DNA from 3 places in the Salinivibrio sp. SS2 genome. Region 1 is predicted to be linked to each of the others. Evidence: predicted binding sites of a transcription regulator. Region 1 holds the regulator's gene; each other region holds the start of a gene.
What was found. The regulator PurR, encoded in region 1, represses purine synthesis genes. The targets are predictions, from matches to a motif close to TNANGNAAACGTTTNCNTNA.
Positions count from the first base shown of each region.

Region 2: a site for PurR is predicted at 4,223-4,242, ahead of glpX (class II fructose-bisphosphatase). Genes of this name have one in related genera too.
Region 3: a site for PurR is predicted at 3,411-3,430, ahead of guaB (IMP dehydrogenase). Genes of this name have one in related genera too.

Region 1 covers NZ_MEBP01000064.1:43,174-49,013, forward strand. Annotated here, with positions in the region: gene BGK46_RS05565 (ABC transporter substrate-binding protein) at 1-735, opposite strand, end outside; gene lpdA (dihydrolipoyl dehydrogenase) at 748-2,883, opposite strand; gene BGK46_RS05575 (TfoX/Sxy family DNA transformation protein) at 3,168-3,761, opposite strand; cyclic di-GMP riboswitch class I at 3,877-3,976, opposite strand; gene purR (HTH-type transcriptional repressor PurR) at 4,156-5,160, opposite strand; gene BGK46_RS05585 (heme ABC transporter ATP-binding protein) at 5,421-5,840, opposite strand, start outside.
Region 2 covers NZ_MEBP01000128.1:6,098-11,937, forward strand. Annotated here, with positions in the region: gene hslV (ATP-dependent protease subunit HslV) at 143-670, shown strand; gene hslU (HslU--HslV peptidase ATPase subunit) at 682-2,013, shown strand; gene BGK46_RS15640 (1,4-dihydroxy-2-naphthoate polyprenyltransferase) at 2,167-3,072, shown strand; gene rraA (ribonuclease E activity regulator RraA) at 3,192-3,710, shown strand; gene zapB (cell division protein ZapB) at 3,762-4,004, opposite strand; gene glpX (class II fructose-bisphosphatase) at 4,307-5,314, shown strand; gene BGK46_RS15660 (helix-turn-helix transcriptional regulator) at 5,444-5,840, shown strand, end outside.
Region 3 covers NZ_MEBP01000124.1:52,986-58,825, reverse strand. Annotated here, with positions in the region: gene guaA (glutamine-hydrolyzing GMP synthase) at 213-1,790, opposite strand; gene guaB (IMP dehydrogenase) at 1,886-3,349, opposite strand; gene xseA (exodeoxyribonuclease VII large subunit) at 3,597-4,961, shown strand; gene der (ribosome biogenesis GTPase Der) at 5,364-5,840, opposite strand, start outside.

The DNA of each region.
Region 1 (5,840 bases):
TACTTGATGTAGTTGGTCTAGATAGCGCCATAGTGGGGCGGTCACGGCGTCAAAGTCTACCTCATCAACCGGCAGGTAAAGTGCCTCGCGCACATCGGTAAGTTCCAGCAGGGCGGCTTTCAAAAAACTGGTGCCATGAAACTCGGGTGGTTTGGGGTAACTGATACGCCCAGGGAATGCTTTAGCCAAACTTAACAGTTCGGCGAAAGAGCGAGGTGGGTTGGCCAAGGTTTTCTGATCATGGATAAACACCAGCTGTCCCACCCCCCAAGGTGCTTCGAGGCCGTCTGTTGGCTCAGTGAAGTCTTCTTCAACCGGTAAACTTTTATCGACAATTTGCCAATTGGGGAGCGTGCTGACAAAAGGGCCGTACAGCAAATCATTTTCCTTCATTGATTTGAAGTTTTCGCCGTTAATCCAAACCATATCGACACTGCCGCCGCTATCCTTACCCGCTGTCTTTTCGGCAAGTAGGCGATTGACGGTTTCAGCGATATCCGTCACTTTGACATGTTTCAGTGTGACACCATAATCGCGTTGTAACTCGCGACTCGCCCAGCGCAGGTAAGCATTGATCTCTTGATTACCGCCCCATGCGTTAAAGTAAACAGTCTGGCCTTTGGCTTGTTGTTCAATACTTTCCCAACGGTCGTTTTCCGTGCTCGCAGAGGCAGTAAAACTGGCGGTACTTACAATTGCCAATGTTAACGCCGCTATCCAGTGTTTCATTGTCATCTTCCTTTTCAATTAGTGACGCATCCAACGATGATATTTTTCGACCCAGTTAAGCAGCTTCTCGGGCGCATGGGCTTGTTTCCACATCCCAGCGGTATACTTCACCGCTTCACTCATAGTGGGATACGGATGGACGGTGCCCAAAATTTTATTTAGTCCTAACCCGTGCCGCATGGCGAGAGTAAACTCTGCGAGCAAGTCGCCCGCATGCTCGCCAACAATAGTCACCCCCAGAATGGTATCTTTTCCTATTGGTGTCAGCACCTTAATAAAACCGTGGTCATTGCCGTCAGCAATCGCGCGATCCAAATCATCAATGCCGTAGTAGGTTACTTCCACCTCTTGCTGATTGGCTTTGGCTTCTTTTTCATTGATGCCCACGCGCGCGACTTCTGGCGATGTATAGGTCGCGGCAGGCATTACTGAATAATCAGCACGAAAGCGTTTAAATTGCCCGAATAGTGCATTCACCGCGGCATACCATGCTTGATGAGCACTGGCGTGGGTGAGCTGAAACGGACCCGCTACATCACCTACCGCATAGATATTTGGATAGGCGGTTTGCAGGTACTCGTTGACTTGAATCGTGCCACGCTCGGTCACTGGAATATCGAGCTTTTCGAGACCAAAGCCTTTGGTGTTGGCACTGCGCCCTAACGCGACCAGCACCGCATCAAATGAGACAGACGTCTCACCGTCAGGGCCATCGAGCAAGGCGATTTGCTCATTATCACTGTGCTCAAATGCTTTGACTTTGTGCTGTGTTAAAACCGTGACGCCGTCACGCTCTAACGCCTGTTCAACCAGCTGAGCGGCATCTTTATCTTCGCGGCCGAGAAGTTGGTCGGCCATTTCTGCGAGAGTGACTTGGCTGCCTAAACACGCAAAACTTTGTGCCAATTCTGCGCCAATGGGACCTCCGCCCAAAACCAACAACCGCGGCGGTAGGTCATTCAGAGACCAAATTGTATCTGAGGTGTAATGCGTGACCTCAGCCAAACCGGGAATCGGGGGCAACATAGGGCGTGCGCCGGTCGCAATCACGATGTTGCGGGTTGTGAGGCGTTCGCCATTCACCTCGACTTCCCATGGCGAAACGATGTGTGCTTCGCCTTGCACACACTCCACGCCGAGCTTGGTGTAACGCTCGACCGAATCGTGGGGCTCAATTTGGGTAATCACTTGTTTAACCCGCGCCATGACCGCCGGAAAATCAACCGCTGGCGCTTGGGTATGAATGCCAAATGTCTTAGCCTTGCCAATTTCTCGCATGGTTTTCGCCGCACGGATCAGCGCTTTTGAGGGAACACACCCTGTGTTTAGGCAGTCTCCTCCCATCGAACCTTTTTCGACCAGCGTAACCTTCGCTTTCACTACCGCCGCGATATAACTTGATACCAAGCCGCCTGCACCGGCACCAATCACTACCATATTGCGGTCAAACTGATGGGGCTTGTTCCAACCTTGATAGCGTTTACGACGTGTGATCCAAGCCATGACCCACTTTGCCAGCAGTGGGAAGATACCCAGTAAGGCGAGTGAGCCAAGCACCGAGGGTGACACCACGTCGCCGAGTGCGTCGATTTGGGCCAGTTGGGTCCCTGCATTCACGTAGACTGCGGTACCCGGCAACATACCGAGCTGACTGACCCAATAGAAGGTGCGGGTTTTGAACGGGGTTAGCCCCATCACGAGGTTAATCAGAAAAAACGGGAAAATCGGGATCAGGCGGAGGGTCAACAGATACAAGCTACCGTCTTTCTCTATGCCGCGATTAATGGTATCGAGCTTATTGCCAAATTTGGCTTGGACCCAGTCGCGCAACATAAAGCGACTCACCAAGAAGGCGAGGGTGGCGCCAATCGAGCTAGCAAAGGAGACCAACACCAATGCCCACCAAAAGCCAAAGAGTGCCGCGCCCAATAAACTCGCCACTGCCGCACCCGGTAAGGACAGGGCGGTCATCACTACATAGCCGACAAAAAACACCAGGCTTGCGGTGGTCGCGTTTTCGATAATGTAATCATTCAATGCCACTTGTTGTGCTTTGGCGTTTTCAAGCGTGAGCCACTGGCTGAGATCTAAACTGAACCAAAGTGTTACAAGCGCCACCACCACTAAACCAAGCAATATCTTTTTTACTGGCATACTGTGTCTCGTCCGATAGTAAATGGGTCCCAGTTATTACTTTAGGTACTGTAGCTGAATTAACTGGCTGATTTGTCGGTTACATTGAGGAACTGTGTCCTTAATCGTACCTTTAACCAGACCCGACCGATCGCAAGAAACTTTCGTTTTATGTCTGAAATTAGTTTGAATGATGATTTATTGAGCATTTAGCGCGTTCAGAAAAAGCGACACCGCCTTAAAGGCGGTGTTGGACGCGAACATTGCTCACAAAAAAGGTAGAGAGGTATGGGGGGTGTGAGGAATTAATTTTCTAAATGTTGTAATAATTCTTGGCGACGTTGGGGTGGAACCACAGACCAATGCTTGCCAGTAATCGCACCTTCTAGTGACCACAGTAATTCCAAGCTTAGCTCTTTTTCATGCGCCGAGAGAAGAGCTTTATAGGCATTAACGGCACCTTGTTGCTGCAAATCTGCTGGAGATGTAATACCTGCTTTTTTCAGCATACGTTCGGTTGCCAGCCGTAAATTAGGTAGATCTTTTAATCTTGTTGGCGAAGTCCTGTTTTTCTCAGCTCGATCTCGCTTCGCTACTTCTAGGGCGTATTTTGCTTCTGACAATAACTTTTCTTCATCGTCCCACCATTCTTCTGGTATTGCAAAATACTTAGTTACAACTGGAAATCCTCTTTTCTTATACACGTAGGGCTCGAGGCCTTGTTGTTTTAATAGTGTTTCATTTTCTTTTCCGGCTCGTAAGTGGAGCTGGTTTTCTACGACTAAAACGAACATGGTATCGTCACAGAAAATACCGAATCCGCCAAACATTGAACGGGACTTAATGCTGCCAAATTTGGCAAATAACTTCATTGCATTCTTTAAAGCTGGTTTATCCATTTGATTAATATCTCGATGAATTACTAATGCCCAAAAAAGACGTCAAAATGTAACAAGGCAAAACCACAGAGTTGTCAACGATCTATCAAATAGTTGTCAGCTTCGATCATTAATTGTTGGCAACCCCGCTGCCATCAACTCCCAAACACTAGTGGAAGTTATTAGGCCGGTGGCTTTGCGTCCCATGCTTTCGCCATGGTTTGCCTTGTTCAAACGCTATTAAGCATATAATAATTAGACAGTGATGTCGTCCCAAGCAGCATTTAAAAATGTGATCTTAGTTCAAGAGGGCTGTAAATGATTAATGGCTAAGTGAAGGGTTCATCGAGTTGTCTCTCATTAGACACACCGTCTCACAAAGGAGACGGTGTGTCATAAAAGTGTAATAAAAACACTAATCTATGGTTTTAACTGATTGTCGACTCACTAGTGCAGGTTGCATTTCGAACACTTGCTGCTGAGTCTCGTTGTTGGCAATTCGCGCGAGCAAGAGCTTGACGGCCGTTTTGCCTAGACGGCGTTTGGGCTGGTGAATAGTTGTCAATGGTGGCGAGAAATACTCGGTGAGATCAATATTATCGTAACCAATCACCGATATATCATCTGGCACTTTCAAGCCGTGCTCGTTAAACGTACTAATCGCCGCTAATGCCATAATGTCATTAAAACAAAAGACAGCGGTCGGGCGGTCTGACATTGTCGCTAATTGCTTCGCGGCAATTTGCGCTTGATCGGCTTCGAAATCCGCCTCAATCAGCCAGTTTTCATTCACTGTAATGTTGGCTTCTTTTAACGCACGGAAATAACCGTTTAAGCGATGCTTACAGGTATTTTTATCCATTTGGCCGGAAATACAGCCAATTTTAGTATGTCCATTATCAATAAAGTGTTTGGTGGCAAGGTAACCGCCTAATTCAGCGTTATCTTCTATGCGGTCTGTATCGATATGGTGACTGCCCCAATCCATCACGACCATAGGCAGATCGCGTTTTTTTTCTAATAACAGCATCAAATCTTCGTTGAGATCAGAGCACACCACAATGAGTCCGTCGACGCGCTTTTCTGACAACATACGCAGGTAGTCGCGTTGCTTTTCAAGGTTTCCCTCGGTATTGCAGAGAATCAGTGTGTAGCCTTGCTTGTAGCAATAGTCTTCCACACCGTGAACAAGCTCGGCGAAAAAGGGGTTGGTGGATTTGGTCACCAGCATACCCAGTGTACGTGTTGTGTTGCATTTCAAGCTTCGCGCCACAGCACTTGGGGCGTAGTTTAACTCTTCAACCGCTTGCCATACTTTCTCAGTCGTCTTCTCTGCGACAAAGCGGGTTTTGTTTATCACGTGTGACACCGTCGTGGTCGATACACCGGCGAGACGCGCGACATCTTTAATCGTTGCCATCTTGATTCTTCTTTGTAGTAATGCGTAGGGATCGTTACTCGCGACCTTACAGAAAAACGCCGCTGTTCGTCAGCGGCGATGTCTTTCACAATCCCGGCACATCAGACGGTTGCGAAGGTAACGAATCCGATTTCATCCATTCTCATAGCTAATCGGTTGCGCTCTCAGTTTACTTAGGTTGGCGCACACTCGCAATTGGTCTGATCAGCGAAAATGGACCAACAGACGGTTTTGTGAGCCAGCTATGATGTATTTATCAATTAAGACACGATCAGTGGGCAGTCATGCTCCGGATGAGTCAGAACGGTCAGCGGGTATTGGTAGATGTCTGCCACTCTATCACTACTAAAACACTGCCACGGGTCGCCGGATAGGACGATTCGACCTGCTTTCAGAAAATGCAGTTGATCGGCGTATTGCGCCGCCAAATTCAGGTCGTGCAACACCAATAGCACTGTCATTCCTTGGTCAGCGAGTGCTCGACAGCGCTTTAGGGTGTAATGTTGATGGGTAATATCTAAGGCCGAAGTGGGTTCATCCAGCATCAGTATCGCTTGATCTGGTGCGGTTTGTGCTAGCTGTAATGACACGCGTGCCATGTGTACGCGTTGTTTTTCACCGCCAGATAAAATCGGATACGGTCGATGAGCAAGATGGCTAATATCCCATGCCGTTAGTTG
Region 2 (5,840 bases), on a different contig from region 1:
GTTTTTTAGTCGGACCGGTAAGGCATCGGTGGCAAGACAGCGCGAGGAAATATTACCACTCCCCTTGAAAACCCTCGTCCGCGGCCCAAACTCTTAAGGTAATCACCCATCTGGTGCACCAGAAACAAACAAAGAGGTTCCCGTGACTACAATCGTCTCCGTTCGCCGCGAAGGTAAAGTGGTCATTGCTGGCGATGGCCAAGTCTCCCTTGGTAACACTGTCATGAAAGGCAATGCACGCAAAGTTCGCCGTTTATATAACGGCCAAGTATTAGCTGGTTTTGCTGGCGGTACGGCGGATGCCTTCACCCTATTTGAGCGCTTTGAACGCAAGCTCGAATTGCATCAAGGCCATCTCACCAAAGCGGCGGTTGAACTCGCCAAAGAGTGGCGTACCGATCGCGCCCTACGCCGGCTCGAAGCCTTGTTGGCGGTGGCGGATGAAACCGCGTCACTGATCATCACTGGTAACGGCGACGTGGTCGAGCCTGAGCGTGATCTCATTGCGATTGGCTCGGGTGGCAACTTTGCGCAAGCCGCCGCTGTCGCCATGCTCGAAAATACAGAACTAGGCGCCCGAGAAATTGCCGAAAAAGCCCTCGCGATCGCTGGTGACATTTGTGTGTTCACCAACCAGCATCACACCATCGAAGAACTCGAGAGTAAATAACAGGATTTGTCATGTCTGAAATGACTCCACGCGAAATTGTGCATGAGCTTGACCGCCATATTATCGGCCAAGATAAAGCCAAACGTGCGGTGGCGATCGCACTGCGTAACCGCTGGCGCCGTATGCAGCTGCCAGAAGATCTGCGTGCGGAAGTCACGCCGAAAAACATCCTTATGATTGGCCCGACGGGTGTGGGTAAAACCGAGATTGCTCGCCGTCTGGCGCGCCTTGCCAATGCGCCTTTCATAAAAGTCGAAGCGACCAAGTTCACCGAAGTCGGTTATGTGGGTAAAGAAGTGGAAACCATTATTCGCGATCTCGCGGATGTGGCGATGAACATGACCCAACAGCAAGCGATGGAGAAAGTGAAATTCCATGCTGAAGAGCAAGCGGAAGAGCGCATCCTCGATATCTTGCTGCCACCAGCCCGTGACGCTTGGGGGCAAAATGAAGCCAGTCAGGAAGACTCTTCAACCCGTCAAAACTTCCGCAAAAAGCTGCGTGAAGGCAAACTCGACGATAAAGAAGTAGAAGTCGACGTTGCCGCTCCACAAATGGGCGTTGAGATTATGTCGCCTCCCGGCATGGAAGAAATGACCAACCAGCTACAAGGCATGTTCCAAAACTTGGCAGGCAACACCACCAAAAAGCGTAAGATGAAAATCAAAGACGCGATGAAGGTGTTGACCGAAGAGGAAGCAGCCAAGCTGGTCAATCATGATGACATCAAAGAGCAAGCCATTCATGCGGTGGAAAACAATGGCATCGTCTTTATTGATGAAATCGATAAAATTTGTAAATCCGGTAACACCAGCGGCGGTGACGTATCGCGCGAAGGGGTGCAACGTGATCTACTGCCGTTAGTGGAAGGCAGTACGGTCTCAACCAAACACGGCATGATCAAAACTGATCATATCCTGTTTATCGCCTCAGGCGCATTCCAAGTGTCACGTCCGTCTGATCTGATCCCAGAGCTGCAAGGCCGTCTGCCAATCCGTGTTGAGCTTGAAGCCCTATCAACCCATGACTTTAAGCGTATCCTCACTGAACCAAACGCCTCGCTCACCCAGCAATATACCGCCTTGCTGAAAACCGAAGAGATTGATCTGGCGTTTGAAGAAAGTGGTATCGATGAGCTCGCTTCTGCCGCTTGGCGCGTGAACGAGAAAACCGAAAACATCGGTGCTCGTCGTCTGCATACACTGATGGAGCGTTTGATGGAAGACGTCTCGTACGAAGCCAGCGAGCGCGCCGGTCAAAGTGTGACAGTGGATGCCGAGTACGTGCGTAGCCACCTTGAAGAGCTGGTGGATGACGAAGATCTCAGCCGCTTTATTCTCTAATCTATGCCGATATCAAGGGCAGCAAACGCTGCCCTTTTTTGCATAAAAGTTTGCGCTGACGCAAACGGAAGTCGAATTTCCCCACCCTGCCCGTTGCCCACTTACACGCTTAAGCGATAATGGCGATATTGTCTGTTCGTCGAGAGTGTCTGTATGACTCAATCCACTTTGGCTATTTGGCTTGATGCCGCTCGGCCCAAGACCTTGCCCCTTGCCATTACCTCTATTTTATGTGGCAGCGCGGTCGCCGCCTCACAAGGGCGTCTTTCTTGGTCGATTAGCGCCATGGCCTTGGTCACCGCGTTATTACTGCAGATCTTGTCTAACCTCGCCAATGATTATGGCGATGCGGTGAAAGGGACAGATAACGCCGCGCGCCTAGGCCCGATGCGCGCTATTCAGTCAGGGCACGTGAGTATCGCTACCATGCGGCGTGCGCTCATCCTCAACGTGCTACTAACGCTCATTAGTGGTGGCAGTTTAATTGCCATTGCCTGCCAACAACCCACTGATATCGTCAGTTTTCTGCTACTCGGTGTCATGGCCATTGTGGCGGCCATTACCTACACCGTGGGCAATAAACCCTATGGCTATCGTGGGCTGGGGGATCTCTCCGTGTTGATGTTTTTCGGTTGGCTGGGTGTCGCTGGGACTTACTATTTACAAGTTGGACACATTGACTCGCTAGTTATCCTCCCCGCCACCGCATGCGGCTTACTCGCAGTGGGAGTGCTCAACATCAATAACCTACGCGACATTGATAACGATCGCGCCTGTGGCAAACATACGCTTGTGGTACGGTTAGGCCCACATCGCGGTCGCCAGTATCATGTAATTTTGCTTGCCAGTGCCGTGGTTTGCTATTCGCTGTTTGCCGCGCTCACCTTCCAAGCTTGGCTGGGATGGTTGTTTCTCGCCGGCGTTCCCTTATTGATTCGCCATGGCCGTGAAGTGTATCAAGCCGCAAGCGCCACCGCATTGCGTCCTATGATGGGAAACATGGTACGTTGTGCATTGGTCACCAATGGCCTTTTTATGACCGGTATGCTGTTAGTGTAATCAGGGCACAGATTGTCCCCTTTTGCATTGCAAAGCCTTATCGGCCCGTTATACTTGGACTAGCCTTGTTGGCAACCGCATGTTGTCAGCCTTTTTCTGCCTCAACAAGAAGTTAGACTATGGAATACAATACCTCGGAACTATGCGACATGTATCTTGAACAAGTGGATGTCGTGGAGCCAATGTTTAGCTCTTACGGGGGCCGCAGTGCGTTTGGTGGCCAGATTACAACCGTTAAATGCTTTGAGGATAATGGCCTTATCCGCGAGCTTGCTGAACAAGACGGTCAGCAACGGATCATGTTGATTGATGGCGGTGGCTCACTGCGCCGTGCGTTGATTGATGGCGAAATTGCACAGCTTGCTGCTGATAACGATTGGGCAGGTATGATTGTGTATGGCTGCGTCCGTGATGTTGACACCATTGATGAGATTGATATCGGTATTCAAGCACTGGCATCGATTCCGGTCGGCGCGGATGAACAAGGCACAGGGGAAACCGACGTTCCCGTCAACTTTGGCGGTGTGACTTTCCTCCCGGACGATCATGTCTATGCAGATACAACCGGCGTGATCCTCTCACCCGACGCGCTCACCATGGATAGCGTCGACGTTGATGACGAGGAAGACGACGACTAATACGTCGCCTCACCCAGATAGAAAAACAGAGCCAATCGGCTCTGTTTTTGTTTATTCGACGTTCTCAATCTTGCCCAGCAAGCTACGAATACGGTTTTGCCACGCTTCTTGCTCTTCACGCAGTTTGGCGTTTTCTTGCTCGAGGCTTTCACGGCTTTCTTTCACCGAGGCTGCATCACGCTCTAGCGCGTCATTCTTTTCTTTCAGCTCTTCGATTTCCATTTGCAGCAGCGAAATGGTATCCACCGCCATTTGTACTTTTGCTTCGAGTTGTTCTAATACTTCCAATGACATCAAGGCCACCTTATTTCTGACGATTGATCCCGTTACTACTGACATCAGCAGCAACCCGTGCAACGTGATTGTGCACCCCGCTGTTATTGTACCGAGCGCACGCTAGACTGCCACTGTTCTCGCGCCTTGCCAACGCACAAGTGCACAAAAATCCAGCATATTTGGTGTTATTCCTGATCCGCCTGACGTGTATTTCCACATATCCTCTGCTCACAGGCGTACGCAAACGTTTTCTATTTCTGGTAAACTGGCGCGCGCTCACTGGGCTGACCAGTTTTTGTGGCTTTTATCTTGGAGTACTCATGAAACGCGATCTCGCACTGGCTTTCTCTCGTGTCACCGAAGGCGCCGCCCTTGCCGGTTATAAATGGCTGGGCCGTGGCGATAAAAATGCAGCGGATGGTGCAGCCGTTGCCGTGATGCGTACCTTACTGAACCTCACCGAGATTGATGGTGAAATTGTGATTGGCGAGGGCGAAATAGACGACGCGCCGATGCTCTATATCGGTGAACAAGTCGGCTTGGGCGGCGACGCGGTCGATATTGCCGTCGATCCGATTGAAGGCACACGCATGACGGCCATGGGGCAAGCGAATGCCCTGGCGGTACTGGCCGCCGGCGAGAAAGGTAGCTTTTTAAAAGCGCCGGATATGTACATGGAGAAACTGGTAGTGGGACCGGGCGCCAAAGGTGCCATTGACCTGCACAAGCCCCTGCTCGAGAACTTAGAAAATATCGCCATCGCCCTAGGCAAAACCCTAGATACGCTGGTCGTCGCCACCTTGGCAAAGCCTCGTCATGACGCGATCATCGCCACTATGCAGCAACGCGGGATCCGAGTTTTCGCCTTTCCCGATGGCGACGTGGCCGCCTCAATTCTTACCTGCATGCCTGAAAGCGAAGTAGATGTGATGGTCGGCATTGGCGGTGCGCCGGAAGGTGTGGTGTCAGCCGCCGTTATTCGCGCCCTAGGCGGCGACATGCAAGGACGTTTGCTCCCTCGCCACGAAGTCAAAAACGATACCCCAGAGAACCGCGCTTTTGGTGAGCAAGAATTAGCCCGTTGCCAAGAAATGGGGATCCAAGCCCACCAAGTACTGACGTTGTCCGACATGGCAAGCAGCGATAACGTTGTCTTTGCCGCCACTGGGATCACCAAAGGGGACTTGCTAGATGGCATTAGTCGTCAAGGCGATCTGGCCACCACAGAAACCCTGGTGGTACGCGGTCAATGTCGTACCATACGCCGCATCCGCTCGACCCACTATTTAAGCCGTAAAGACGACGCCATCAAGCATCACATCTTATAACTCAGCGGGCAGCCAATGTGCTGCCCTGACTGGTCAAGTGGATTGATTTCGATTACCCTTTTATAAACACTTTGCTTTATTTAGTTGTGTGCTGCTGGGCAGCGTATTGGGGTAATCACTATCACTACCATCAAGTCTACCGATCGCATTCTCGATACCCTTAAACGAGAAGGCAGTGTCAGCGCAAAAACCCTCGCGCAATCGCTGGGGATGACCACGATGGGCGTGCGCCAACACTTACAGAGCCTTGAGCGAGACGGGCTGGTTGATTTCGAAGATGTGCGCGCCAAAGTGGGTCGCCCCACCCGCCACTGGTCGCTCACCGCCAGTGGTCATAGCCGTTTTGCAGACAGTCATAACGATCTGTCGATCACCTTGATTGACTCCGTCCAAGACGTGTTTGGCGAGCAGGGCGTCGAAAAAGTGATCGCGCAACGAGAAGCGCGAACCCTTGCGCAATATCAAGATGCACTAAAAGATTGCGATAATTTAGAGGCTAAATTGCAAACCTTGGCGTATCTTAGAG
Region 3 (5,840 bases), on a different contig from region 1:
CTCTGAACATGTACTTGTAGGCAAGCCGGCTAGCCTGTGTTGAAATATACCCATTTTACCGGCAATGGCTCTGATCTTCGGGCTGTTTTTCGGTTTTTGCAGCAATGACGTCAATCGTTGATGGATAGTGCGACCATAAAAAATGCCAGTCAATATTACTGACTGGCATTCATTTATCCTCTAAAAGCTCTATTAACTATTAATAGTTAGCCCTACTCCCACTCAATCGTCGCTGGCGGTTTGCCGGAGACGTCGTAAACCACGCGGGAGATGCCGTCGACTTCGTTGATAATGCGGTTCGACACTTTGCCAAGGAAATCGTATGGCAGGTGTGCCCAGTGCGCGGTCATAAAGTCGATGGTTTCGACAGCACGCAAGGCAATGATCCAATCGTATTTACGGCCATCGCCCATCACGCCAACGGAACGTACCGGTAAGAAAACCGCAAAGGCTTGTGAGACTTTATCGTACAGATCGGCGTTGCGCAGTTCTTCGATAAAGATTGCATCCGCGCGACGTAAAAGGTCACAGTATTCTTTTTGGATCTCGCCCAGCACACGCACACCAAGGCCAGGCCCTGGGAATGGGTGGCGGTAAAGCATGTTGTAAGGCAGGCCTAGTTCAAGGCCAATCTTACGGACTTCGTCTTTGAACAGCTCTTTGAGCGGTTCAACCAAGCCCATTTTCATTTCTTCCGGAAGACCGCCCACATTGTGGTGCGATTTAATCACGTGTGCTTTACCGGTTTTCGAGGCTGCTGATTCAATCACATCCGGATAGATGGTGCCTTGCGCCAACCATTTGGCGTTTTTCATTTTGGTGGCTTGCTCGTCGAATACTTCAACAAACACGCGGCCAATGATTTTACGCTTAGCTTCAGGGTCAGCTTCGCCTTTCAGCGCGTCAAGGAAGCGGTCTTCGGCGTTAACATGGACAATGTTGAGGCCGAAGTGGTCACCAAACATTTCCAGTACTTGCTCGCCTTCGTTAAGGCGTAGCAGGCCGTTATCCACAAATACGCACGTGAGCTTGTCGCCAATCGCGCGGTGAACCAGCATTGCCACTACTGAGGAATCAACGCCACCAGATAAGCCAAGGATCACTTCATCATCACCGACTTGCTCGCGAATACGCTCAACCGCATCTTCGATGATAGATGCAGGAGTCCATAGGCGCTCACAACCGCAGATGGTCATCACAAACTGCTCTAGCATACGTTTGCCTTGGCGAGTATGCGTGACTTCCGGGTGGAACTGTACGCCGTAGAAACGCTTCTCTTCATTAGCCATCGCCGCAAACGGACAGGTGTCGGTTTCAGCGATTTTGACGAAATCTTCTGGGATAGCGACCACTTTATCACCGTGGCTCATCCACACATCCAATAGCGCGGTGCCATCTTCTGCGATCGCATCTTCAATACCATCAAACAAAGCACTGTTGGCAACACGCTTAACTTGGGCATAACCAAATTCGCGGTGCTCAGAGCCGGCCACTTTACCGCCCAGTTGCTCAGCCATGGTTTGCATGCCGTAGCATACGCCAAGCACCGGCACGCCAGCATTAAAGACATACTCAGGCGCACGCGGTGAGCCAGCTTCAGCGACACTTTCAGGGCCACCGGAAAGGATGATGCCATCAGGGGCAAAATCACGGATATCTTGCTCTTCTACATCCCAGCTCCACAACTCACAATACACTCCGATTTCACGGACACGACGTGCAATCAGTTGCGTGTACTGGGAGCCAAAGTCGAGGATCAAAATACGTTGAGCATGAATGTTTTTGGTCATTATCTGGCTTTCTCAATTAAGTGGAACAAAGGGGCGTTGTCAGCCCTCTTGGACGAATAGAAAGCGGTGTGACCCTTAAGCCACACCGCCATACATTATCCGAGGCGATAGTTAGGCGCTTCTTTAGTGATGGTCACATCGTGAGCGTGTGACTCTTTCATGCCCGCGCCAGTCACGCGAACAAATTGCGCTTTGGTGCGTAAATCGTTGATGGTGGCAGAGCCAGTCAGACCCATGCATGAACGCAAACCGCCCATTTGTTGGTGAATGATTTCTTTCATCATGCCTTTGTAGTCTACGCGGCCTTCAATGCCTTCTGGGACCAATTTGTCGGCAGCATTGTCGCTTTGGAAGTAACGGTCAGATGAGCCTTTTGACATCGCGCCCACCGATCCCATACCACGGTACGATTTGTAAGCGCGGCCTTGGTAAAGCTCAACTTCACCCGGTGATTCTTCCGTTCCTGCCAGCATGGAGCCAACCATCACGCAGGATGCGCCAGCGGCAATCGCTTTACACATATCGCCCGAGAAGCGAATGCCACCGTCAGCAATGACCGGAATACCATATTCCTGCGCAACCGCTGCTGCATCACTGATAGCAGTAATTTGTGGTACGCCAACCCCGGTCACAATACGGGTGGTACAAATCGACCCTGGACCAATCCCTACTTTAACGGCATCAACACCAGCTTCAATCAGGGCACGAGCACCGTCTGCCGTGGCAACGTTCCCCCCTACGATTTGCAGGTTTGGATACGCGGCGCGTGTATCACGAATGCGTTGTAACACGCCTTCAGAGTGGCCATGTGATGAGTCAATCAAAAGAACGTCAACACCGGCTTCCACCAAGGCGGCCACACGCTCTTCATTGCCCGCGCCAGCACCGACGGCGGCACCCACGCGCAGACGGCCTTGCTCGTCTTTACAGGCGTTTGGTTTGCTTTCTGCTTTCTGGAAGTCTTTTGCGGTGATCATGCCGCTTAGGTGGTGGTCTTGATTGACGACCAAGATTTTTTCCACGCGGTGTTGCTGCATCATTTGCTGAACTTGTTCTCGATCGGCACCTTCTTGCACCGTGGCTAAGCGCGACTTCGGCGTCATCACTTCATCAACACGCTTGCTCAAGTCAGACACAAAACGTACATCACGGCCGGTGATAATGCCGACAAGCTCTTTTTGTGCGTTAACCACTGGATAGCCGGCGAAACCGTTGCGTTCGGTGAGTGCTTTCACATCCGCAATGGTCATTTCTGGCGTCACTGTCACAGGGTTTGTGACCATGCCCGCTTCGTAAATTTTAACCAAGCGAACTTGCTCAGCTTGCTGTTCAATGGTCATGTTTTTGTGGATAAAACCAAGGCCACCTTCTTGCGCAAGTGCAATCGCCAGACGGGCTTCTGTCACCGTATCCATCGCTGCTGATAAAACAGGGATGTTCAGGCTAATAGAACGAGTCAGTTGGGTTCGCAGATCCGCAGTGTTCGGAAGAACAGTGGAATGGGCAGGGACGAGGAGTACATCGTCAAAGGTTAGCGCTTCTTTCGCGATTCTCAGCATTGCAATATCTCACACCAAAATTTGTGAAGGGGAACAAAATATTGCCGCAGCATTATACGTATAGCGCAAACGTTTGGCTACAGGTTTTTACTGAGAATTTTCATTTATTGGTGTCTTTGATTTTAGGCGCTTAATATTCAATCACTTCGGGTGAAAACGCCCACTCACGCATGGCATACGCTTAGCAATTGGCATCCTCAAACCAGACAGGTAGTATGCGTGCAGGTGAATGAAAAAGGTTGGCGACGTGAGCACAAACAATCGCAACATTTTGACGGTGTCTCGGCTGAATGCCGAAGTTCGGCTGTGTCTTGAGCGCGATATCGGCATTGTCTGGTTAAGCGGGGAGATTTCCAATTTTACCGCCGCAGTCTCGGGGCATTGGTATTTATCGCTAAAAGATAACCAAAGCCAAGTGAAATGTGCCATGTTCCGCGGTAACAACCGTCGTGTTACCTTCAAACCGAAAAATGGCGACCAGGTGTTAGTCCGCGCCCGAGTGTCCTTGTATGAGCCACGCGGTGACTATCAGTTGATCCTCGAAAGCATGCAACCTGAAGGGGATGGGCGGTTACAACAAGAGTTTGAGCAACGTAAGCAAACGCTTGCGGCCCAAGGGCTTTTTGCTCAAAGCGAGAAAAAGCCGTTACCCGCTCAACCACGCCGTATTGGCATTATTACCTCCAAAACCGGCGCTGCCTTGCATGATATTCTGCATGTGCTCAAACGGCGCGATCCTAGCCTACCCGTTGTTATTTATCCTACGCTGGTGCAAGGGCGCGATGCCGCGGTCAGCATCGCGCAAGCCATTGGTCGTGCCAATAGCCGTGCAGAGTGCGATGTTTTGATTGTCGGTCGTGGCGGGGGGTCGCTAGAAGATCTCTGGTGTTTTAATGAGGAAATCGTCGCTCGTACTATCGCGGCCAGCACAATTCCTATCGTCAGTGCGGTGGGCCACGAGGTGGATGTGACCATTGCTGATTTTGTCGCTGACATGCGCGCCCCAACCCCTTCAGCTGCTGCGGAGCTGGTTAGCCGCGATCTGAGTTATCGGCTTCAGCAATACCAGCAACGCGAGCAGGCACTCAGTCGCGCGATGGCCGATGTGCTTTATCGTCAACAACGCCATCTCACCCAATTGTCGCACCGTTTGTCCCACCAGCATCCGCGCACGCGCTTACAACAGCAAAGCCAGCGATTAGATGAGCTACAACGGCGCATGCAACAGGCGATGATGACCAAAATTCGTCGCGCTCAGGCGCAATGTAACCAGTTGGACGGCCGATTGCAGCGTGCAACGCCAATCCACACCATTCATCGCCAGCAAGGGCATGTGAGCCAGCTTGAGCAGCGTCTTAATCACGCCATGGACGCTCACTTGCAGCACGCACAACAGCGGTTGCATACCCTGATGGCAACCTTAGATGCCGTTAGCCCACTGGCCACCCTAACCCGAGGTTATTCCATCACGCGTACGGACGATGGCAAAGTGGTGACCCAGACCGATCAGCTTAGCGTGGGTCAAACACTACATACCCATCTGCGTGAGGGTGACATCACAAGTACGGTCACCGCGCTTGCACCCGCTTCTGTCTCCCCCACGCAGGATTAACCTCTGCGCAACCGACTTCTTTCTGATCTGATTGTGATCGCCTGATCGAGGGGTTAATGCCCCTTGATCAGCTTCCTACCCTAAAAAGAATATTTATCAATACACTTCCCGAAAGCATAAGTTACATGTTCTGCATTTGGATTTTAAGCGATATAAAAAACTATCTAGGCATCTATTTTGGACGTGATCCAGAATTAATGAAAAGAGAATAGCGTCAGGTGATGGTTGAATTCTCACCGCTCAAAAACCCGCCTAGCGCGGTATGACAGCGGATCGTTTCACTGACTGTAACCTGCATTTTAATGTGATTTAGATCACTTTATTTCCGCAAAAGATCATGAAAAGGATCATAGAGCGACAAAGAAGATCAAAAAAAGCCCAGCGCGATGGCTGGGCGAGTCATTATTTTTTGTTTCGGTTTTTCACCATATCCATCAAGCGCTTGCGCTGTCTGGACTGAGAAAGCGTCAGCTTCTCTTTCTTCCCTTCATACGGGTTTTCACTATTCTGGAACTGGATCTTAATCGGGGTGCCCATAATATCGAGCGTCCGGCGATAGTAGTTCATTAAATAGCGCTTGTAGGAGTCCGGAAGTTCATTGACCAAGTTACCGTGAATCACCACAATCGGTGGGTTATAACCCCCGGCGTGTGCATATTTCAGCTTCACTCGGCGACCTCGAATCATCGGCGGTTGGTGGTCGTCCTGCGCCATCTTCATGATGCGCGTCAGCATCGATGTGCCTACACGCTTAGTCGCTGACTCATAGGCTTCTTGAATCGACTCAAACAAGTGACCCACCCCCGTACCATGCAGGGCAGATATAAAATGAACACGCGCAAAGTCGACAAAACCAAGACGGCGGTCGAGCTCTGATTT